Regions from separate parts of the Pelomonas parva genome, predicted to be linked through region 1. Evidence: predicted binding sites of a transcription regulator. Region 1 holds the regulator's gene; each other region holds the start of a gene.

Region 1 (7,680 bases):
GGTCCTTCAGCGCTTGTTCGGGCGTGACGGCATCGCTGATCTCGGCTGCTTCGGCCTTTTGCAGCATGGCGGCCTTGTTGCGCGACAAGGCAAGGCGCTCGTAGAACTGGCTGCTGACCTGGCGGTCAAGCTGTCGCACGCTCCAGCCACAGCGCAAGGCTTCGGTTTCATAGAAGGCGAGCGCTGCGTCGGATTTGACCGAGAGCAGGCGTACATAGGCCGACCATGGCAGCGGGAAGGCCTGGGACAGTGCAGGCAGGTCAGGTGATTCTCCAGACATCGTCTGGAGAATCTGCCGGCCAGAAGATTTTGCAGACACCGTCTGCAAAATCTGGTCGGCAGGCCATGCCAAATAGAAGCTGCGCATCTGAGCCAGGTTGCGCCAACCAAAGCCGCGCCCGAACTGCCGGGTCAGGTCGGCGCCCAGGCGCTTGATCAGGTCTTCGCCGTAAGTGGCTCGCCCCCGCCCGCCCTGCTCGAACTCGACGATGCGCCGCCCGATCTCCCAGTAACTGGCCGTCATCAGCGCATTGACGCTGCGCGCCGCAGCATGGCGGGCCGCCTCCAGCAGCACGACGATGTCGCCGTGGATGCCGGTGTAGCCCGGCCCGGCATCGGCGCCGCCGGGAATGAGTTCGCTCATGGCTGCACCTCGGCGCGCTTCCAGGCTGTTGTCAAGTGGTAGGCCGTGCAGGACTTGAACCTGCGACCAAAGGATTCCGGTTTGTGCCCATTTCTGGACTCCCTGGACTATGCCTTCGCCATGGGCCGTGAGGCCGGTAGGCGGGCGCCGTCTAGTCTCTACACCTTCTCCTCGCGGAGCTTGGCTCGGCGTTGCCTTGTGCCTTACGGCCGTCAGGGTTCGCCGAATTTGACGCCATTCACTCGGGCGCTTTCGCGGCCCGGTGCACAACTTTCGCTATGAGTCCTCTGCTCTAACCAACTGAGCTAACGGCCCACTGAACAACAACTTCCAGTCTGGAAGAAGGGCCGGATTCTAGTCACCGCTGGCTGAGCGCCTGCCCCACCATCCGCGATGTGATGTCGACGATCTGGATCATGCGGTCGTAGGCCATGCGCGTGGGGCCGATGACGCCCAGCGTGCCCACAACCTGGCCGTCCACCTCGTAGGGCGCAGACACGATGGACAACTCCTCGTAGGGCACGACCTGGCTCTCGCCGCCGATGTAGATGCGCACGCCCTCGGCGCGGCTGGAGGTGTCGAGCAGGCGCATCAGCTGGGTCTTCTGCTCGAACAGGTCGAACAGGCGGCGCAGGCTCCCCATGTCATGGCTGAAGTCCTGCACGGTCAGCAGGTTGCGCTCGCCGGAGACGACGACTTGCTCGTCCGGCTGCTCCATGGCCTCGGTGCCCACCTTGACGGCCGCACTCATCAGCTGGGCAATCTCGCCACGCAGTTCGTCGACTTCGCTGCGCAGGCGTTCACGCACACCCTCCAGCGTCAACCCGGCATAGCCGTTGTTCAGGCGGTTGCTGGCCTCGGCGAGTTCGCCCTGGGTCAGGTCTTGCGCGGTGAAGATGACCCGGTTCTGCACGTCACCGTCGGGCGAGACGAGGATGACCAGCACGCGCCGCTCGCCCAGGCGCAGGAACTCGATGTGGTGGAAGACGCTGGGCTTCTTGGGCGACGTGACGACGCCGACAAAGCTCGACAGGTTGGACAGCATCTGCGCCGCGCTGGCGATGACGCGCTGCGGCTGGTCGGGCTGCAGCCGCGTCGTCTCCACGCCGATGAGGCCGGGCTGGGCCGTCAGCATCGTGTCGACGAACAGGCGGTAGCCGCGCGGCGTCGGCACCCGGCCGGCGCTGGTGTGCGGGCTGGCGATGAGGCCCAGCTCCTCCAGGTCGGCCATCACGTTGCGGATGGTGGCCGGGCTCAGCTCCAGGCCGGAAGCCTTGGACAGCGTGCGCGAACCCACGGGCTGACCGTCCGCGATATAGCGTTCGACCAGGGTTTTCAGCAGGGATTTGGAGCGCTCGTCGAGCATCTCTGCATTCTATGGACACGCCCTTTCCTTCATGGAGAGGCGATACCCCTGTGGTGTAATTTGCCGCATGGCCGAGCGCTTCAGACATGTCGCCATCGTGGGCAAGCATCAAGCGCCGGGCATCAGGCCGGTGCTGGAGGAAATTGCCCAATTTTTGTGCATCCACGGCATCGACGTTTCGCTGGAAGCGGAGACCGCGCTCAACACCGGCATGACGGGCTATGACGCCCTCTCCCACGACGAACTCGGCAAGGCCTGCGACCTGGCCGTCGTCGTCGGCGGCGACGGCACGATGTTGGGCTTTGCCCGTGAGATGGCGCGTTACGGCGTGCCGCTGCTGGGCATCAACCAGGGGCGCCTGGGCTTCATCACCGACATCCCCATCGAACGCTGGCGCGAGTCGCTGGCGCCCGTGCTGGCCGGCGACTACGAGGTGGAATCGCGCGCGATGCTGGAAGGCGCCGTGCTGCGTGACGGCGAGTCCATCTTCTCGGGCCTGGCACTCAATGACGTGGTCGTCAGCCGCGGCGGCACGGCGGGCATGGTGGAGTTGAAGGTCTCGGTGGGCGAGCAGTTCGTCGCCAACATGCGCGCCGATGGCCTCATCGTCGCCTCGCCCACCGGCTCCACGGCCTATGCGCTGTCGGCCGGCGGGCCGCTCATGCACCCCAGCATCGCCGGCTGGCTGCTGGTGCCGATCGCGCCGCACACGCTGTCCAACCGGCCCATCGTGCTGCCGGACCTGGGCGAGGTCAGCCTGGAGATCGTCGCCGGCCGCGACGCGTCGGTGAACTTCGACATGCAGAGCCTGGCCAGCCTGCTGCACGGCGACCGCATCACCGTGCGGCGCAGCCAGCATCAAGTCCGCTTCCTGCATCCCGAGGGCTGGAGCTACTACGCGACGCTGCGTCGCAAACTTCGTTGGTATCTCTGATGCTTCGCCATCTGTCCCTCAAAGACTTCGTCATCGTGCCCACGCTCGAACTCGACTTCGAGCCCGGCTTCGCCGTGCTGACCGGCGAGACCGGCGCGGGTAAGTCCATCCTCATCGACGCGTTGCAGTTGGCCCTAGGCGGCCGGGCCGACGCCGGCGTCGTGCGCGAGGGCGCGGCCAAGGCCGAGATCACCGCCGAGTTCGATACGCCCGCGCATCTGCGCGCCTGGTTGGACGAGGCGGGCTTCGACGCCGCCGACGACGCGCTGCTGCTGAGGCGCGTCATCGACGCCGCCGGCAAGAGCCGCGCGTGGATCAACGGCGGCGCGGCCACCGCCACGCAGCTGCGCGAGCTGGCCGACCACCTGCTCGACATCCACGGCCAGCATGCCTGGCAGGGCCTGACCCGCCCAGCCGCCGTGCGCGAGCTGCTGGACGGCTTCGCCGGCCTGGACACCGCGCCGCTGGCCCGCGCCTACGCCACCTGGAAGCAGGCGCTGGAGGCGCTGCAGGCGGCCCAGGGTCGGCAGGCAGACGCACTGCGGGAACGCGAGCGCCTGGCCTGGCAGATCGGCGAGCTGGACGGCCTGGCGCCCGCCGAAGGCGAGTGGGACGAGCTGAACGCCGAGCATGCGCGGCTGTCGCATGGCCAGTCGCTGATCGACGCGGCGCGCTCGGCGCTGGATGCGCTGGACGACGCCGAGCCCAGCGCCCAGTCGCTGGCCGGCGGCGCGCTGGACCAGCTGGAGCGCGTGCTCGACCACGACCCTCGCCTGTTGCCCGCCGTGCAGGCGCTGCGCGACGTGCAGGCCCAGCTGGCCGATGCCAGCCACACGCTGGCCGGCTATCTGCACAAGGCAGACCTCGACCCCGCCCGCCTGGCGGAGCTGGACGAGCGCGTCTCGGCCTGGATGTCGCTGGCGCGCCGCTACCGCCGCCAGCCGCAGGAGCTGCCGGCGCTGCTGGCGCAATGGCGCGCCGAGCTCGCCGCACTGGACGCCGCCAGCGACCCGGCGCTGCTCGAAGCATCTCTCACCGCCGCCCGCCAGGCCTTCGACGCCCAGGCCCGCGCCGCCACCCGCACGCGGCAGGATGCGGCGCCCCGGCTGGCCGCCGCCGTCACGGCCGCGATGCAGCAGCTCGGCATGGCCGGCGGGCTGTTCGACATCGCGCTGCAGCCGACCGACGGGCCGCAGAGCTACGGCCTGGAGGCCGCTGAATTCCTCGTCGCCGGCCATGCCGGCAGCACGCCGCGGCCACTGGCCAAGGTGGCCTCGGGCGGCGAGCTGTCGCGCATCGCGCTGGCCATCTCCGTGACGGCCAGCCAGGCCGCCAGCAGCGATGCGCCGGGCACGCTGATCTTCGACGAGATCGACGTCGGCATCGGCGGCGCCGTGGCCGAGACCGTGGGCCGGCTCATGAAGCAGCTGGGGCGCGACCGCCAGGTGCTGGCCGTCACCCACCTGCCGCAGGTGGCTGCCTGCGCTGACCGTCATCTCGTCGTCGCCAAGAGCCTGCAGCAGGGCGCCACGGCCAGCCGCGTCACGCCGGTGGCCGGCGAGGCGCGCGTCGCGGAGATCGCGCGCATGTTGGGTGGTGAGCGGCTGTCGTCCACCAGCCTCGCCCACGCCGAGGAGATGCTGGCCGCCTCCACGGTGACAACCCAGGCGACCAAGCCGAGGAAGGCCAGGCCATGAGCGACAACACCCCCGAGACCGACCTGCAGGGCGACGTCGTGTTGCTGACCGGCATGTCCGGCGGCGGCAAGTCGGTGGCCATGCACGTGCTGGAGGACGCAGGCTATTTCTGCGTCGACAACCTGCCCGCCGAGCTGCTGATGGACTTCCTGAAGCTGGAAGAACAGCGCGGCGAGCGCCGCGTCGCCATTGCCGTGGACGTGCGCTCGGCCGGCTCGCTGCCGCTCATGCTGCCTCTGCTGAAGGAACTGCGCGCCATGGGCGTGCCGGTGCGCTCCATCTTCCTGGACGCCAGCGACGACGCGCTGATGCGGCGCTTCTCCGAGACACGCCGCCCGCACCCGCTGCGCGACGGGCGCACCACCGGCGCCGTGCAGCCGGGCGGGGCCAATTCGGACAGCCACCGCCTGTTGCTCGATGCCATACAGCTGGAGCGGGAACTGCTGGTCGGCCTGAAGGCGGAGTCCACCGTCATCGACACCAGCCAGCTGCGCCCGGCGCAGCTGCGCGCCTGGCTCGGCGACCTCGTCGGCCCCAATGCCAGCAACAAGCTGACGCTGGTGTTCGAGAGCTTTGCCTTCAAGCACGGCGTGCCCAGCGACGCGGATTTCGTCTTCGACGTGCGCGTGCTGCCCAACCCCTACTACGACCGCGAGCTGCGGCCGCTCACGGGGCGCGACGCCCCGGTCGCGGCCTATCTCGCGGCCCAGCCCGAGGTCGGCATGATGATGGGCCAGATCGCCGGCTTCCTGTCGCGCTGGCTGCCCAACTTCGCGGCGGACCAGCGCAGCTACCTGACCGTGGCCATCGGCTGCACAGGCGGCCAGCATCGCTCGGTCTATCTGGTCGAGATGCTGGCGCGGCAGTTCGGCCATCACGGCCATGTGCTCAAGCGGCATCGCGAACTCGACGCGCGCTGACACTGAAGCTGGGTGTTCGGGCCGAGCGCTGGGCCGCTCCCAAGCCGGCCCGGCTGGCGATGTGCTTGCGGCTCGATGCCGCAAACATCGCCGTCCCCTTGGGGGACCGTCCAGGCTTGCCCGCGTTCAGCGGCGCAAGACTGGACGAGGGGCTCACCGATATGCCAACGGAAGCTTCATCCAGTAGGCCAGGTTGGCCTCGAAGTCACTCGCCGCAGCCGGGTCCAGGTTCGGGTTACTCAGGCGCACCACGCGCGGCTTGGCGAACTTGGCGCGCGCCACCGACGCGCCGTGATGGCGCCACAGGTGTGCATCGAAACTGCCATCCGCCTGCATCGCCCTCAAGCCCTTCTCGACCCGCGCCGCCAGCGCCGCCTGGCTGGGCGCGAAGTAGAAGTAGTACGGGTAGGGATAGACCAGCAGCAGGCTTGGCTCAACGGCCAGCTTTTGCATCTGCGCGTGCCGTGCCTCGAACTCATCGAACACCTCGCCCACGCCACGCGGGAACAGGTCGAAGCGGCCGGCCAGCAGCATGCGAAACAGGTTCTCGTAGCCGGACACGGTGAACACCTGCAGGCCGCTGGCCCGGTAGACATCGACGTCCGGCCAGCCCAGACCCTGGCCGACGGTGAAGCGCCGCAACGCGGCCAGGTCGGTCACCTTGGCCAGGTCCGGCAGCCGCCGCTCGTCGACCAGCGACACGCGCATGCCCAGCAGGCCGCGACGGGCGTCGAAAAGCACGGGCTTGGCGCGTGTCTTGCGCTGGGTGGACGGCGTGGCCCAGGTCACATGCAGCAAGCCGCGGTCAGCATTCAGCTCCACGAACTGACGCAGCTCGGTCAGCACCTCGTCGGAGGGCTCCAGCCGCACGGGGCCATGGCTGGCCTCGGTCCGGCGCAGCGCCGCGTCCAGCAGGTTGACCAAATCCAGCGAGCGTTTGTCCAGCGGCGACTGGGGCGCCGGATAGCGCAACACCGGCCCCCGGCCCGCCGGTGCCGCCTGGCCCTGGGCGGCGCCCACCAGCCCCGCGAGCCCGAGGCCCAGGCAATGCCGACGGCTGGCCATCGTCGGTGAGTGCGCCACCGGATCAGCAGGCGGCGAAGGGCGCGGTGGACTCATGAGGTCGGTTGTCTCGGTCGGCGCCGGTGCTGGTAGAACCGCCCGGCTTCTTGTACCCCCCGATTCTGCGACCGAGGACGGGCTGCCCGACAGCCGCCCGACAGGCTTGCGTGAATTTCTGGTGCCAAGCCTGGCCACGGTTTCGGCGGCACAGGCCATGAACCGAACCCCGGAATTCAGAACTCCAGTTCTAGACAATGCGTTCTAGAACATCTATGCTGAAAAGCATGAGCACCAAAACCACCGCCGCCGCACGGCCCACCGCTGCCGAGCTGGACCTGCTGCAGGTCCTGTGGCGCCTCGGCCCGGCCGACGCCAAGACCGTGCACGAGGCCTTGCAGCCCGACCGCCCCGAGGCCACTTACGCCACCGTGCTGCGCCAGCTGCAGGTCATGCACGGCAAGGGGCTGCTGAGCCGCGACGAGAGCCAGCGCCCGCAGCGCTACGCGCCGGTGCACGCGCAGGAGAAGCTGCAGCAGTCGCTCGTGCGGGACTTCATTGCCAAGGCCTTTGCCGGCTCGGGCAAGGCGCTGGTGCTGGCGGCCCTGAAGAACCATGTCAGCGCCAAGGAGCGCGCGGAGATCCGCCGGCTGCTGACCAAGACCGGAGATGACGCATGAGCCTAACGCTCGCCATGAATGCCTGGGGCTGGGCCCTCGTGAACTTCGTCTGGCAGGGCGCCGTCATCGGCGCCGGGGCAGCACTGCTGCTGGGCCTGCTGCGCAGCGCGTCGGCGCGCTGGCGCTATGCCGTCTGCGCGATCGCCATGCTGCTGTGCCTGGTGCTGCCGCTGGCGCAGTGCCTGGACCTGGCGCCGACCGAAGTCGAGTTCGCCGGCGAGGCGACGCTTGTCGAGCAGATGCCGGCCCTGGTGACCGCCTGGGGACTGGGCGCGGCGCTGATGCTGGGCCGCCTGGCGCTGGGCCTGGCCTGGGTGGCGCGCGCGCGCAGCCGCAGCATGCCGGCACCCGAGCAATGGCAGGTGCGGCTCGATGTGCTTG
Region 2 (7,680 bases), on a different contig from region 1:
ATCCAGCGACGCCAGCTCCTTGGCCAGGCTGTCGCCCTTGGCATCGTCCAGATTGACAACCACCGCGCGCAGGCCGGGGAAGCCGAACAGAGCCCGCTTGGCCACCCAGTAGGCGTTCATGTCGCCGTGGTAGTCGAGGTGGTCCTGCGTGAAGTTGGTGAACACGGCCACTCGGATGGCGCTGCCGGCCAGGCGGCCTTCGACGATGCCGATGCTGCTCGCCTCGATGGCGCAGGCGGCGAAGTCTTCCCTGTGCATGCGCGCAAACGCGGCCTGCAGCAGCACGGGGTCAGGTGTTGTCAGGCCGTTGTAGTCCAGCTTGGGCGGCTCGCCGATGCCCAGCGTGCCGACGACGCCGCAGCGCTTGCCCAATGCCGCCGAGGCCTGCGCGATCCACCAGGCCGAAGAGGTCTTGCCGTTGGTGCCGGTGACGGCGATGACGTCCAACGTGTCGGTGGGCTTGCCGAAGAAGGCCGCGGCGATCTCGCCGGTGCGCGCCTTCAGGCCGGGCAGCGACGCAACGCGCGCATCGACAAAGCCGAAGCGTTCGACATCGCCGTCTTCCACCAGACAGGTCGCCGCGCCTGCCGCCAACGCCGCAGCCACGTATTCGCGGCCGTCGCGGGCATAGCCCGGCCAGGCGATGAAGGCGTCGCCGGGCTGCACCTGGCGGCTGTCGGTGCGCAGCGTGCCGGTGCACCATTCGGCGAGCCAGCGGGCGGCGGCGTCGGGGGACTTGAGGCGGGTCAGCATCAGAAGCTCTCTTCCACGGCCGTGGCTTTTTGATTCGCGACGATCTGGCTCTTCACGTCCAGGTCCGGCGCGACGCCGAGCAAACGCAGGGTCTGAGCGGTGACCTGGCTGAACACCGGGCCGGCCACCTTGCCGCCGTAATAGACGCCGGCGGTCGGCTCGTCCACCATGACGGCCACGACGATGCGCGGGTTGTTGATGGGCGCCAGGCCGACGAACCAGGAGCGGTACTTGTTGACGTAGCCGCGACCCTCCTGCTTGTGCGCCGTGCCGCTCTTGCCGCCGACGCTGTAGCCCGGCACCTGCGCATCGGGCGCCGTGCCACCGGGGCCGGCGGCGGCCTGCAGCATGTGGCGAACCTCGGTCGCCACGCTGGGCGAGAACACGCGGATGCCGGCGACGGGGTGGTCATGCGGCTGGCGCAGCATGCTGACCGGGATGATCTCGCCGTCGCGCGCGAACACCGTGTAGGCCCGCGCCAGCTGGAACAGCGACGCCGACAGGCCGTAGCCATAGCTCATCGTCGCCTGCTCGATGGGGCGCCAGGTCTTGTAGGGCCGCAGCTTGCCGGCCACCGCACCGGGGAAGCTGATCTGCGGCCGCTGGCCCAGGCCGATGCCGGTGAACAGCTCGTGCATCTCGCGCGCCGGCATCTGCATGGCCAGCTTGGTCGTGCCGATGTTGCTGGACATCTGGATGACCTCGCGCACGGTGATGAGGCCGTGCGGCTTGGTGTCAGTGATGACGGCGCCGTGGAAGGGGTAGCGGCCGTTGCCGGTGTCGACCAGCGATTCCGGCTTCACGCGGCCGGTCTCCAGCGCCAGGCCGGCGATGAAGGGCTTCATCGTCGAGCCGGGCTCGAAGACGTCGGTCAGCGCGCGGTTGCGCAGTTGCTCGCCGGACAGGTTCTGACGGTTGCCCGGGTCGTAGCTCGGGAAGTTCGCCAGCGCCAGCACCTCGCCGGTCTGCACGTCCAGCACGACGACCGAGCCGGCCTTGGCCTTGTTGGCCGCCACCGCGTCGCGGATGCGCTGGTAGGCGAAGAACTGCACCTTGGAGTCGACGGACAGGTCGATGTCACGGCCGTTGGCGGCGGGCACGATGTCGCCGAAATCTTCGACGACGCGGCCCAGGCGGTCGCGCACGACGGAGCGCGAGCCGTCGCGGCCCTGCAGCTCCTTCTGGAAGGCCAGCTCGATGCCCTCCTGGCCGCGGTCGTTCACGTTGGTGAAGCCCACGACATGCGCTGCCGCCTCGCCTTCCGGGTACTTGCGGCGGTACTCGCGGTCCTGGAAGATGCCCTTCAGGCCGATGGCCTTGACCTTGGCGGCCGTCTCGTCGTCGGCCAGGCGCTTGAGCCAGACGAAGCGCGCCTCGGGGTTGAGCTTGGCGGCCAGCTCCTTGTTGGACAGGCCCAGCGCCTGGGCCAGCGCGCGGCGCTTGTCGGCATCGGCATCGACTTCCTTCGGGATGGCCCAGATCGACGGCACGGCCACGCTGGCGGCCAGCGTCTGGCCGGCGCGGTCGTTGATGCGGCCACGGCTGGCGGGCAGCTCCAGCGTGTGCGCGTAGCGCGCCTCGCCCTGCTTCTGGAAGAACTCGCTGTGCAGCACCTGCACGTACACGGCGCGACCCAGCAGACCGGCAAAGGCCAGGCCGACGAGGGCAACGAGAAAGCGCGAGCGCCACGGCGGCGTCTTGGACGCCAGCAGCGGGCTGGTGGAGTAACTGACGCCACGGCCCGAGCCGAGGGCGCGTGCGCCGGACTTGTTCTGCCGGCTCATGGCGCCACCCCAGAGGCGACGACGGCCGGCGAGATCAAACGCATGCCCAGGCGCTCACGTGCCACCTGCTCGACGCGCAGGTTGGTCGCCTGCGCATGGCGCTCGGCCTTCAGCCGCTCGGCGTCCGCCGCCAGGCGCTGGCCCTCGGCCTTGGTGCGCTCGCGCTCGGCGAACAGGCGGCGCGACTCGTAGGCGTTGTGCACCAGCGCCAGGCCGCTGGCCAGCACCGCGAGGATGAGGACGAGGTTGAGCTTGGCCACGGCTTCAGCCGCCCTTTGCGGATGCCAGCGGCGCGTCCGTGCGCTCGGCAACGCGCAGCACGGCGGAGCGCGAACGTGGGTTGGCCCGCACCTCGGTCTCGCTCGGCTTCACGCGGCCCAGTGCCACCAGCGCCAGTTCCGGCGGCGGTGCAAACGGCGCGCGGCGGTCGAACTCGGCCTTGCTGTGGGCGGCGATGAACTGCTTGACGCGCCGGTCCTCCAGCGAGTGGAAGCTGATGATGCTCAACCGCCCGCCCGGCGCCAGCAGCCGCAGCGCGGACTTCAGTCCTTGATCAAGCTGCTCCAGCTCTCCATTGACATGAATCCGAAGAGCTTGAAAGGTGCGCGTGGCCGGGTCCTGGCCGGGCTCGCGGGTCTTGACCGTGCGAGCCACGAGTTCGCGCAGCTCGTCGGTGCGCGTGAGCGGCGTACCGGCTTCTCGGCGAGCAACAACCGCCTTTGCAATCTGGCCAGCAAACCGTTCTTCGCCATAGTCCTTGATCACCCGTGCAATCTCGCGCTCGTCGGCCCGCGCGAGGAAATCCGCCGCGCTCTGGCCACGCGTCGTGTCCATGCGCATGTCCAGCGGCCCGACGAAGCGAAAGCTGAAGCCGCGCTCCGGGTTGTCGATCTGCGGGCTGGACACACCCAGGTCCAGCAGCACACCATCCACCTGATGCACACCGATGTCCGCCAGCTCCTCCACCATGTCGGCAAAGCCGGCGTGGACGATGGAGAAGCGCGGGTCTGTGATGGCCGCTGCGGCGGCGATGGCCTCGGGGTCGCGGTCGATGCCGATCAGGCGGCCCTCGGGCGCCAGCCTGGCCAGCAGCGCACGCGAGTGCCCGCCGCGACCGAAGGTGCCATCCACGTAGACACCGTCCGGCCGCGCCAGCACGCCGTCTACCGCCTCGTCCAGCAGCACGGTCGTGTGGCGGAACTCGGCGGGTTCTGTCACGTCAGCGGCCATCAGAAGCTGAAGTCCTTGAGCGCGTCCGGCAGCGGCCCCGACATCACCTCGGCCTCGTGGGCGGCATGGGCTTCGGTGTCCCACAGCTCGAAGTGGCTGCCCATGCCGATCAGCATCACGTCGTTCTTGAGGCCGGCACTCTTGCGCAGCTCGGGCGAGATCAACACGCGCGCCGCCGAGTCGATCTCGACATCCATCGCATTGCCCAGGAAGACGCGCTTCCAGCCGGCGGCCGACATCGGCAGCGCAGCGACCTTGTCGCGAAAGGTCTCCCATGTCGGGCGCGGGAACAGCATCAGGCAGCCATCCGGATGCTTGGTGACGGTCAGCCGCCCCTGGCAGAGCAGCTGCAGCACCTCACGGTGTCGAGTAGGCACGCCCAGGCGCCCCTTGGCGTCTAACGCCAAGTTGGAGGCCCCCTGAAAGACGATTTCCGACACTTTTCACCACGAAAGGACACTTCTCCCCACTTTAAGCCCTCGGATGAACAGGGTCAAGGTTCGGCACGGTTTTTTTCAATGAAATCAAGCACTTAGCATGGACTGTTTAAATATCCAGCTTCGCAGAAAAAACCGTTCATAAATAAGCACTTGCTCAGATATTGCGAAGTGACGCTTTAGCTTCTGCGTGGAATCTGTTGTGTTTCTGGTGGTGTCTGGGCCGCTCGCTTTCCGATCAGCCCAAGCCTCTTGAATCGCCACATTGCGTCCCTATAATGCTGAGCTGCTAGCACTCGCCACATATGAGTGCTAACGAATCGGGTCGAGCAATCGGCCCCGTTTTCTCGGCGCGCCGCAGCTCGATGAGCCCGCGGCCGCTGCGGTTCGAAACTCTCTGAAGGAGACCCCATGAAGCTGCGCCCCCTGCACGATCGCGTGATCGTTCGCCGCCTGGAACAAGAAACCAAGACCGCCTCCGGCATCGTCATCCCCGACAACGCCGCCGAGAAGCCCGATCAGGGCGAAGTCCTGGCCGTCGGCCCGGGCAAGCGCAATGACAAGGGCGACTTCATCGCCCTGAACGTCGCCGTCGGCGACCGCGTCCTGTTCGGCAAGTACTCCGGCCAGACCGTCAAGGTCGACGGCGAGGAACTGCTGGTCATGCGCGAGGAAGACCTCTTCGCCGTCGTTCAGCGCTAATCCGTCGCGTCGATAAATCGACTCTGACCCCACTTTAAGAATTCGGAGAATCAAATGGCAGCAAAAGACGTGATCTTTGGCGGCGAGGCCCGTGCCCGCATGGTCGAAGGCGTGAACATCCTGGCCAACGCGGTCAAGGTGACCCTTGGCCCCAAGGGCCGCAATGTCGTGCTCGAGCGCTCCTTCGGCGCCCCCACCGTGACCAAGGACGGTGTGTCCGTGGCCAAGGAAATCGAGCTGAAGGACAAGCTCCAGAACATGGGCGCGCAGATGGTCAAGGAAGTCGCTTCCAAGACCAGCGACAACGCCGGTGACGGCACCACCACCGCCACGGTGCTGGCGCAAGCCATCGTCCGCGAAGGCATGAAGTACGTGGCCGCCGGCATGAACCCGATGGACCTGAAGCGCGGCATCGACAAGGCGGTCACCGCCCTGGTCGCCGAGCTGAAGAAGGCCTCCAAGGCCACCACCACCTCCAAGGAAATCGCTCAAGTCGGCACGATCTCGGCCAACAGCGACGTGGAAGTGGGCCGCATCATTGCCGAAGCGATGGACAAGGTCGGCAAGGAAGGCGTCATCACCGTCGAAGACGGCAAGAGCCTGGACAGCGAGCTGGACGTCGTCGAAGGCATGCAGTTCGACCGCGGCTACCTGTCGCCCTACTTCATCAACAACCCCGAGAAGCAAGCCGCGCTGCTGGACAACCCCTTCGTCCTGCTGTTCGACAAGAAGATCTCGAACATCCGCGACCTGCTGCCCACGCTGGAGCAAGTGGCCAAGGCCGGCCGCCCGCTGCTGATCATTGCCGAAGAAGTCGAAGGCGAAGCGCTGGCGACGCTGGTGGTCAACACCATCCGCGGCATCCTGAAGGTCGTCGCCGTCAAGGCGCCTGGCTTCGGTGACCGCCGCAAGGCCATGCTGGAAGACATCGCCATCCTGACGGGCGGCAAGGTCATCGCCGAAGAAGTCGGCCTGACGCTTGAGAAGGTCACGCTGGCCGACCTGGGCCAGGCCAAGCGCGTCGAAGTGGGCAAGGAAAACACCACCATCATCGACGGCGCCGGCGCTGCCGCTGACATCGAAGCCCGCGTCAAGCAAGTGCGCATCCAGATCGAGGAAGCCACCAGCGACTACGACCGCGAGAAGCTGCAAGAACGCGTGGCCAAGCTGGCCGGCGGTGTTGCCGTCATCAAGGTCGGTGCCGCCACCGAAGTCGAGATGAAGGAAAAGAAGGCCCGCGTCGAAGACGCACTGCACGCCACGCGCGCAGCCGTTGAAGAAGGCATCGTGGCCGGTGGTGGCGTCGCGCTGCTGCGCGCCAAGCAAGCTGCTGGCGCCATCAAGGGCGACAACGCTGATCAAGACGCCGGCATCAAGCTGGTCCTGCGCGCCATCGAAGCGCCGCTGCGCGAGATCGTCTACAACGCCGGTGGCGAAGCCTCCGTCGTCGTCAACGCCGTGCTGGCCGGTTCGGGCAACTACGGCTTCAACGCCGCCAACGACACCTATGGCGACATGATCGAAATGGGCATCCTGGACCCGACCAAGGTGACGCGCACTGCCCTGCAGAACGCCGCTTCCGTCGCGTCGCTGATGCTGACGACCGAAGCCATGGTCGCCGAGTCGCCGAAGGAAGAAGCTGCCGGCGGCGGCATGCCTGGTGGCATGGGCGGCATGGGTGGCATGGGCGGTATGGATATGTAAGACATTGCGGGACAGACCTGACGGGCGTACCCGTCCGGCAGCTCTGTCCCCAACTGATCAAGCATTCAAGAAGGGGCTGCGCAAGCAGCCCTTTTTCTTTGCGTCTGCCGTTCTCAGTCGCTTGCTCGCGCCGCCGAGCGCTTCAGCGTGTAGGCCAGGCCGATGCCGTAGCTGGCGCCCGTCGTCTGCCGCACCAGCGGGCTGGCCCGGTTGGCGGCGCCGGCCACGCTGTCCAGGCGCCCAAAGGCGTAGAGACGCAGGTCCGGCGTGACGTTCATGCCCACGTTGGCGCCCAGCCGCCAGGCGATCAGCCCGGCGCGCCCTTCGAAGGCCGGCCGGTCCGGCCGCACGTCACCCGGTGCGACCTCGTAGAAGGTCGCGCCCAGCCGCCGGTCGCCGAACACCGCGCCCACGCTGGCGCCATAGCCCCAGCGGCCCGAGTCGGCGCGCCGCTGGATGCCCACCTCCGGCTCGAAACTGAAGCCGCGGTGCCGGCCCGGGTTGCGGGCCTCGAAGACGGCGCGCAGCGGCAGTTCCACGGTGATGCGGTCACGGGCGCTACGGCCATTCGGGAACCAGCGCGCCACCGGCCCCGCCTCCAGCAGCGTGCCCAGCCGCGCCATGCCCTCGCGCGCCCGCAGCGTCTCGGAGCCCGAGCTCAGCGAGCCGCCGAAGGACACGTCCAGCTCGAAGCTCTCCGTGCGCACCGCGCGCAACCCGGCGCCGTTGCCGTCGGCGCGCAGCAGCTTGCCGCGGTAGACCAGGTAGGGCAGCACCAGCGCCCGGCGCGCCTGCTGATCGGACCCGGGATAGGCCTGCTGGGAAACAGCAGCGGCGCCGACGCCCAGCTCCCACAGCGGCAGGTCCGGGCGGCGAGGTGCGGCCTCGTCGGCCTGGGCTGAGGCGCTGAACAGGCCGGCGAGCAAAAGAAGAGATTTCATGGTGATGAGCCAAGCTGGACCACGCCCATCATGCCGCCATCTGCGCGCCGCCCTGACAACGCTGCGCGCACGCCGCCGGCCGCGCAAGCCCGCTGCACCATCCCCAAAAAGCGTGAATAGGTCTTGAAG
Region 3 (7,680 bases), on a different contig from region 1:
CGGCGTGCTGCAGCGGCCGGTCATGCAGACGCTGCGCGAGGCCCAGGCGGAATGAGCGCGGCGCCGGGCCGCCCCAAGCGAGCTCGCTCCCGCTTGGCGGGACAGCGCGTAGCGCGAAGGGTGCACCAGTGAGGTTTACCGCCCGCGACATCCGCCGCTACCTGGCGCTGTCGGCAGGTGTCACGCTCGTCTACTACCTGCTCGGCCGGCTCGGCCTGCTGATGGTGTTGCCGCCCTATGAGGTGTCGCCCATCTACCCGGCGGCGGGCTGGGGGCTGGCGGTGCTGCTGGTCTGGGGCCTGCGCTACCTGCCGGCCGTGGCGCTGGGCTCGTTCGTCATCCAGGCGACGATGCTGGGTGACCTCACCGCCCAGCCGCTGTGGACGGCGCTGGGCATCGCCTGCGGCGCGGCGGCGCAGGCGGCGGCCGGCACGCTGCTGATGCGGCGCTGCTGCGGTCGGCCCCTGGTGCTGGCGGCGCCGCGCGAGGTTGGCGGCTACCTGGTGGCGGCCACGCTCGCCTCCGTCGTCAGCCCGAGCTGCGCAACACTGGTGCTGCGCGCCAGCGACGCCATCGCTGCGGCGCAGATGGGCCAGGTGTGGATGGTCTGGTGGACGGGCGACCTGATGGGCGTGCTCATCGCCACACCGATCACGCTGGCCCTCATCGGCCAGCCGCGCTCGGCCTGGGCAACGCGCCGCTTCAGCGTCGGTCTGCCGATGCTGCTGACAACGCTGCTGGTGGGCCTGGGCGTGGCCGCGACGATGGAATGGGACCGCCAGCGCAACCGAGCCGACTTCACGCGCGAGGCCACCGGTGCCGGCCAGTCCCTGGCCGGGCGGCTGCGTGAGCCGTTGTTGATCCTGGAAGGCGTGCACAGCCTGGCCAAGGTCAAGCCGCACCCGACGCGCGAGGAGTTCGCGCTCGCGACGCGCGGCTTCCTGGGCGAGGACAGCCCGTTGCTGGCCCTGGGGCTGATACAGCGCACGGCGCGTGCCGACATTGAGCGCTTGAACGCGCAGGCCGCTGCCGACGACTTGCCCGGCGGCTTCCGCGCCCGCGACCGCAGCCGCGCGGGCGACATCACCACGCCGCCCGACGAGGACATGATGGTCATCCGCTTCGTCGAGCCGCTGTCGCGCAATGCTGCGGCGCTGGGCGTCAACGTGCGCAGCATCCCGGGCGCGCGGGCGGCGCTGGAGAAGGCCACTTCGCTGCGCCGGGCGGCGGCGTCGGCGGGCATCCAGCTGTCTCAGGACAAGGAAGGCGCCGTCGGCGTCGTCGTCTACCAGCCGCTGTACCGCAGCCAGGGCGGCGCGGCCGATGGCGGGCCGGACGGCGCCGTCTTCGCGACGCTGCGCCCCGACCTGCTGCTATCGCGCCTGGCCGCGCAATGGCCCGAGCACCTGGGTGCCTGCCTGGTGGATCTGGAGCCGGGCGCGGCCTTCGTGCGCCTGGCCGGGCGGGTCGGCTGCGAGGCCGTGCAACGCGGCGAAGACGCCACCCTGCCGCTGGTGAAAATGCCGCTGACCTTCGGCGGCCGGCAGTGGGAGGTGCGTATGTACGACCTGCCGGGCATGGCGCAGGCGCCGGGCCGCAGCTGGGCCTTCGCCCTCGTGGGCCTGCTGGCCACGGCGATGGTGGGCGCGCTGCTGCTGCTGATGTCGGGCCGCACCCAGCATGTCGAGGCCCTCGTCGGCGAACGCACCCGGGCGCTGGAGCGCGAGATCGCCAGCCGTGCCGAGGGCGAACAGGCCTTGCGCCAGACCGAGCAGCGCTTTCGCAGCATCTTCGAGACGGCACCGATCGGCATTGCCTTCACCGACCTGAACGGCAGCTTCCAGGAGGTCAATGCGCGTTTCTGCAGCCTGGTGGGCTACACCGCCGACGCGCTGCTCGGGCTGCGCTCCATCGACATCACCCACATGGAGGACCGCAGCGAGGACATCCACCAGGGCCGCCGGCTGATGCGCGGCGAGATCCCGTTCTACCGGCGCCTGAAGCGCTATGTGCGACCGGACGGCGTCGTCGTGCATGCGCGCGTGCTCGTCAGCCTGCTGCGCGGCAGCGACGGCCGGCCGCACCGCTTCGTCGGCGTCGTCGAGGACATCACGGACCAGTTGCGCATGGAGGAACTGGACCGCGCCCGCGAGGCCGCCGAGGGCGCCAACCAGGCCAAGAACGAGTTCCTGTCGCGCATGAGCCATGAGCTGCGCACGCCGATGAACGCCATCCTCGGCTTCACCCAGCTCATGCAGATGGACGCCAGCGAGCCGCTCGCCCCCGGCCAGCGTGCCCGCGCCGAGCAGATCGCGCAGGCCGGCTGGCATCTGCTGGAGATGATCAACGACACGCTGGACCTGTCGCGCATCGAGGCCGGCTCGCTGCGCCTTGACCTCGCCGCGCTGGACCTGCCGCCGCTGCTGGCCCGAGCGCTGGCGCTGGTGCAGCACAACGCGGCCGAGCGCGGCCTGGCCATCAGCCAGCGCCTGGACCCGACCGCACTGCGCCTGACCGGCGACCCGACGCGCGTCACGCAGATCCTCACCAACCTGCTCAGCAACGCCGTCAAGTACAACCGCGCCGGCGGCCGCATCGCCATCGAGGCCGGCGCACCCGCGCCCGGCTGGATCGAGGTCACCGTGCGCGACACCGGCCTGGGGCTGACCGACGAGCAGCGCGCCGCGCTCTTCCAGCCGTTCAACCGCCTCGGCCGCGAGCGCAGCGGCCTGCCGGGGACCGGCATCGGCCTCGTCATCAGCCAGCGCCTGGCCGAGATGATGGGCGGCAGCCTGCGTGCCGAAGGCGTGCAGGGCCCCGGCGCCTGCTTCGTGCTGCGCCTGCCAGCGGCGCGCACCACCCCTGCGGTGGCCGTCACGGACGGCGGCGGCGAACCGGCCGCCGCCCAGCCAGGCCCGCATCACCGCCTGCTCTACGTCGAAGACAACCCGCTGAATGCCGAGGTCATGCGCGGCATCCTGGAGCAGCGGCCGGGGCTGGAGCTGGAGGTGGCGACGACGGTGGCGGAAGGCCTCAAGGCCTTGCAAGAGCGGCCACCGGCGCTGGTACTGCTGGACTGGCAACTGCCCGACGGCGACGGCCTGGGCGTGCTGACCGGCCTGCGCGCGATGGGCGGCCAGCCGCCGCCGGTCATCGTCGTGTCGGCCAACGCCCAGCCCGAGCAGATCGCGCTGGCCCAGGCCGCCGGCGCCAACCACTACCTGACCAAGCCGCTGGACGTGCGCGAGCTGCTGGCGCTGGTCGACGAATTGTTGGCACTGACGCCCGCTCCCGACGGGGCAAAATGAGCGCTTGAGCACCACCCACCCCTCTGCGCAGCACCGATGAGCACCGACCTCGTTCCCACCACCGGCGCCCAGGCAGCCCAATCAACGGCCCGCGCCGCCGGCAAACAGTTCCTGACCTTCCGCATCGCCGAGGAGGAATACGGCCTGGACATCCTGCGCGTGCAGGAAATCCGCTCCTATGAGGCGCCCACCCGCGTCGCCAACGCACCGACCTTCGTCAAGGGTGTTGTCAACCTGCGCGGCGTCATCGTCCCCATCCTGGACCTGCGCCTGCGCCTGGGTCAGGCCGGCGAGTACAACGCCTTCACCGTCGTCATCGTGCTGAACGTGGCCGGGCGCATCGTCGGCATCGTCGTCGACTCGGTGTCCGACGTGCTGGAACTCAGCGCCGACGAGATCAAGCCGCCCCCCGAAGTGGCTGCGGCGCTGGATGCCCGCTTCATCACCGGCCTGGGCAAGCTGGGCGAGCGCATGCTGATCCTGCTGGACATCGAGGCCATGATCCAGAGCCCCGACCTCGGCCTGGTGGACTGATTCAAGTTAGTGGATGCCCACTGTTCCACGCAGGTGAATACTGCGTTCCAGACTGAGCCTCGCCATCCTTAGCACTCCTCCAGCCGGAGTGCTAATATTGCTTCAACGCTGCATTCAAGCAGCAGTTCAGCAAGGATCAAGACGATGTCCGCTTCAGCCGCCATTGCCGTTCGCAGCCCCTGGGCCCTGGTGCCCTCGCTGGGCAACCTGGACGCCTACATCTCCGCCGTCAACCGTCTGCCGCTGCTGACGGCCGAGGAAGAAATCTCCGCCGCGCGCAGCCTGCGTGACAAGGGCGACGTGGAGGCCGCCGGCCGCATGGTGTTGTCGCACCTGCGCCTGGTGGTGTCCATCTCGCGCCAGTACGTGGGCTACGGTCTGCCGCAGGGCGACCTGATCCAGGAAGGCAACGTCGGCCTGATGAAGGCCGTCAAGCGCTTCGACCCGGACCAGGGCGTGCGCCTGGTCAGCTACGCCATGCACTGGATCAAAGCCGAGATCCACGAGTACATCCTGAAGAACTGGCGCATGGTCAAGGTCGCGACGACCAAGGCCCAGCGCAAGCTGTTCTTCAACCTGCGCTCGATGAAGCACCAGTTGAAGGCCGGCAATCCCGATGCGGCCACGCACCGCAACACGCTGACCGATGCCGAGGTGGCCCACGTGGCCAGCACGCTGAACGTCAAGCGCGAGGAAGTGCTGGAGATGGAGACGCGCATGTCCGGCGGCGACGTGGCGCTGGAGCCGCTCACCGACGACGAGGGCGAGAGCTTTGCGCCCATCGCCTACCTGGCCGACGACAGCCAGGAGCCCACCCGCGTCATCGAGGCCCGCTCGCGCGACGACTTGGCCGGCGACGGCATCCAGCGTGCGCTGGACGTGCTGGACGCCCGCAGCCGGCGCATCGTCGAAGAGCGCTGGCTGAAGGTGAACGACGACGCGTCCGGCGGCATGACGCTGCACGAGCTGGCGGCCGAGTACGGCGTGTCGGCCGAGCGCATCCGCCAGATCGAGGTGGCGGCGATGAAGAAGATGAAGAAGGCGCTGACGGAAACCGCCTGAGCGCTCCTCCGGCAGCCAGAGCAAAGGCCCTTCGGGGCCTTTGTCGTTTCAGGACGTGGTGGGAGGAAGCCCGCCCAGATCCAGCTCGACGCCAAACCCGACGGGCGCCGGCAGCAGGCGGACGCCGCCGCCATGAGCCCGCGCGACGATGTCGGCCAGCATCAGGCCCAAGCCCAGGCCGGCCGGCCCTTCGTACTGCTGGCTGCCAAGTGCCTGCTGAAGTTCCGCAATGCGCTGCGGCGGCGCGCCGCTGCCGTCGTCCAGCAGACGGACGACATTTCCGACGACTTCCACCCTCAGCGTCCGGGCGCCATGGCGCAGCGCGTTGTCGACCAGGTTGATGAGCGCTGCCGCCAGCAGGTCGGCGTCAGCGGCCACCGCCGTGCCGGCCGGTGCCTCGATGACCAGCCCCTCCATCGGCAACCGCGCCAGCATGGCGCCGACGTCTACCGGCTCGCGCTGCAGGTCGACGCCACTGCGGAAGAGCGTCAGTAGCGCCGTGACGACGCGCGCCAGCCGGCCTGCAGCCTGTCGAGTGCGCAGCAGGCGCGGCTGCAGGGCCGGGGGTGCTTCGCGCAACGCGACGGCGAGCTGCGCATCCATGCCGGCCAGCGGCGTGCGCAGTGCGTGCGCCGCGTGAGCCGTGAAGGCGCGCTCATTGGCCAGGCGGCGCGACAGCCGTCGGCCCAGGTCGCTGATCGCGTCGTGCATGGGCGCCAGTTCGGCGCGCGTGACCGGAGGCAGCTCGCTGCCGGGCTGCATCGGGTCGTGCTGGCGCACGGCGGACGAGAACGCCTGCAGCGGCAGCAGCTCCCGGCCCAGCCGCGCGCGCAGCACCCACAGGCACAGCAGCCCGACGAACAGGGCGGCGCCGGCGCTGGCCATGCCCACCGCCGCCATGGTTTCGCGGCGCTCGGCCATCGTCTGGGCGACGTAGAGCGTGGCCTCGCCCAGAGGGCGGCCGTAGCTGTGCCAGCCTTCCCCGGTCGATGCGATGCCGTGTCGCACCTGGCCATGAAACGCCTGCTCGGGTGCGAGCTTCGAACGGGCGAGCACATGGCCCCGGCTGTCGACGAGCTGCCAGGCGAAGTGGCTCGTCGACCCGGACGCCGCGACGACGCGCGTGGCGCCGCTGGCGGGCAAGGGCCCGGCGGCCAGCACCTCCGCCAGCACGTCGGCCGAGTCCTGCAGGGTTTCGTCCAGCAGTTCGAGCACCTCGCTGCGCACGGCCCACCAGACCAGGGCCGTGGCCAGCACCGCCCACAGCAAGGCCAGCACGGCCACCAGCCGCGACAGACGGCCGCGGATGGAGGGCAGGCTGCCTGTCATCGCCGTCACGGCTCGTCCCCCAGTCGATAGCCCAGACCGCGCTGGGTCTCGATGAGGCCTCGGCCCAGCTTGCGCCGCAGGCTGGAGACGTGCACTTCCAGCGCATTGCTGGACACCTCTGCGTCATTGCCGAGCACGATGAGTTCCAGCGCCCGCTTGTCGACAACGCGGCCCCGGCGCTGGACCAGCGCCTCCAGCAGCGCCCACTCGCGCGCCGTCAGGTCCACCCGGCGCGCGTCGACGCTGGCGCTCCTGGCCGCCAGGTCGATCTGCACGGCACCCAGGGCCAGCATCGAGCCGCTCGCCCCGGCACGGCGGCGCGAGATCGCGCGCAGCCGCGCCGCAAGCTCCTCGGGCTCGAAGGGCTTGACCAGGTAGTCGTCCGCGCCGCTGTCCAGCCCCTCGATGCGGTCACTGAGCAGGTCGCGCGCAGTCAGCACCACCACGGGGGTCGCATTGCCACGGCGCCGCAACGCGCGCACCCAGTCGAGGCCCGAGCCGTCGGGCAGCTGCCAGTCCACCAGCAGCACGTCGTAGGGGTCGTTCTCCAGCGCCCTGGCCTCGGACAGGCGGCGCAACCAGTCCACGACATGCCCGTCGGACACGAGGAAGTCGCGCAGGCCTTCTCCCAGCACGTCGTCGTCTTCAAGCAGCAGCAGGCGCATCCGGGGTCCGCAGTTTTTGTCTGCAAGGACGCTAGCACGCGCGGACGGGGCTTCAGCCTGTCTTCAGGTCACCCCGGCTCAATGCCCGCCATGCAAGCTTATTCACGGCCCATGCCGGGCGCCGTCGGCCTAGCGCCAGCGCGGCAGCGGGACAACGCCCTCTGGTCCACCGCCATTGCCTTCGCCCTGCTGCTGTTGTGGGACGCAACGACGCTTGATCTGCGCCTTGCACGGCTCTTCGGAGACACAGGGGGCTTTGGATGGCGCGAGCATTGGCTGACCAGCGGCGCCCTGCACCAGGGCGGCAGAGCCCTGGCGTGGATGGTCGCTGCGCTGCTGCTGGTCAACGTGTTCAAACCGCTGTTCACGTCGCAGTCACGTCGCGAGCGCATCTGGTGGCTGGCCGTGACGCTGGCCTGCGTTGCGCTGATCTCCACGCTCAAGCGCGCCAGCGCGACCAGCTGCCCCTGGGACCTGGCCGAGTTCGGCGGCGCGGCGCACTACGTGTCCCACTGGCGCTTGGGCGTCGCCGATGGCGGGGGTGGCCACTGCTTCCCGTCCGGGCACGCAGGCGCCGCATTCGCCTTCGTCAGCGGCTTCTTCGCGCTCAGGCGCGCCTACCCACGCGCAGCGCGGGCATGGCTGGCCGGCGTCGTCATCGTCGGCACGCTGTTCGGCCTGGGCCAACTGGCGCGCGGCGCGCACTACGCCAGCCACACCCTCTGGGCGGCATGGGTCTGCTGGGCCCTGTGCACCGGCAGCGCGCGGTGGCTGCAGCGATG

Evidence for each region. Region 1 encodes HrcA, which represses chaperone genes, less so after heat shock. Its sites were predicted from a motif close to TTAGCACTCNNNNNNNNNGAGTGCTAA; they were not measured.
Region 2: a site for HrcA is predicted at 4,494-4,520, ahead of groES (co-chaperone GroES). Genes of this name have one in related genera too.
Region 3: a site for HrcA is predicted at 3,911-3,937, ahead of rpoH (RNA polymerase sigma factor RpoH). Genes of this name have one in related genera too.

Annotation. Positions count from the first base shown of each region.
Region 1 covers NZ_JBIGHV010000004.1:187,192-194,871, forward strand. The annotation lists gene ACG00Y_RS11525 (PDDEXK nuclease domain-containing protein) at 1-643, opposite strand, end outside; gene hrcA (heat-inducible transcriptional repressor HrcA) at 1,002-2,009, opposite strand; gene ACG00Y_RS11535 (NAD kinase) at 2,077-2,943, shown strand; gene recN (DNA repair protein RecN) at 2,943-4,640, shown strand; gene rapZ (RNase adapter RapZ) at 4,637-5,560, shown strand; gene ACG00Y_RS11550 (hypothetical protein) at 5,714-6,679, opposite strand; gene ACG00Y_RS11555 (BlaI/MecI/CopY family transcriptional regulator) at 6,907-7,299, shown strand; gene ACG00Y_RS11560 (M56 family metallopeptidase) at 7,296-7,680, shown strand, end outside.
Region 2 covers NZ_JBIGHV010000008.1:294,836-302,515, forward strand. The annotation lists gene ACG00Y_RS21525 (UDP-N-acetylmuramoyl-L-alanyl-D-glutamate--2,6-diaminopimelate ligase) at 1-753, opposite strand, end outside; gene ACG00Y_RS21530 (peptidoglycan D,D-transpeptidase FtsI family protein) at 753-2,537, opposite strand; gene ftsL (cell division protein FtsL) at 2,534-2,797, opposite strand; gene rsmH (16S rRNA (cytosine(1402)-N(4))-methyltransferase RsmH) at 2,802-3,755, opposite strand; gene mraZ (division/cell wall cluster transcriptional repressor MraZ) at 3,767-4,198, opposite strand; gene groES (co-chaperone GroES) at 4,616-4,906, shown strand; gene groL (chaperonin GroEL) at 4,961-6,610, shown strand; gene ACG00Y_RS21560 (MipA/OmpV family protein) at 6,724-7,551, opposite strand.
Region 3 covers NZ_JBIGHV010000002.1:298,495-306,174, reverse strand. The annotation lists gene ACG00Y_RS04940 (ABC transporter permease) at 1-55, shown strand, start outside; gene ACG00Y_RS04935 (PAS domain S-box protein) at 129-3,308, shown strand; gene ACG00Y_RS04930 (chemotaxis protein CheW) at 3,345-3,842, shown strand; gene rpoH (RNA polymerase sigma factor RpoH) at 3,987-4,904, shown strand; gene ACG00Y_RS04920 (sensor histidine kinase) at 4,953-6,233, opposite strand; gene ACG00Y_RS04915 (response regulator transcription factor) at 6,239-6,898, opposite strand; gene ACG00Y_RS04910 (phosphatase PAP2 family protein) at 6,989-7,680, shown strand, end outside; gene ACG00Y_RS04905 (phosphoethanolamine transferase) at 7,678-7,680, shown strand, end outside.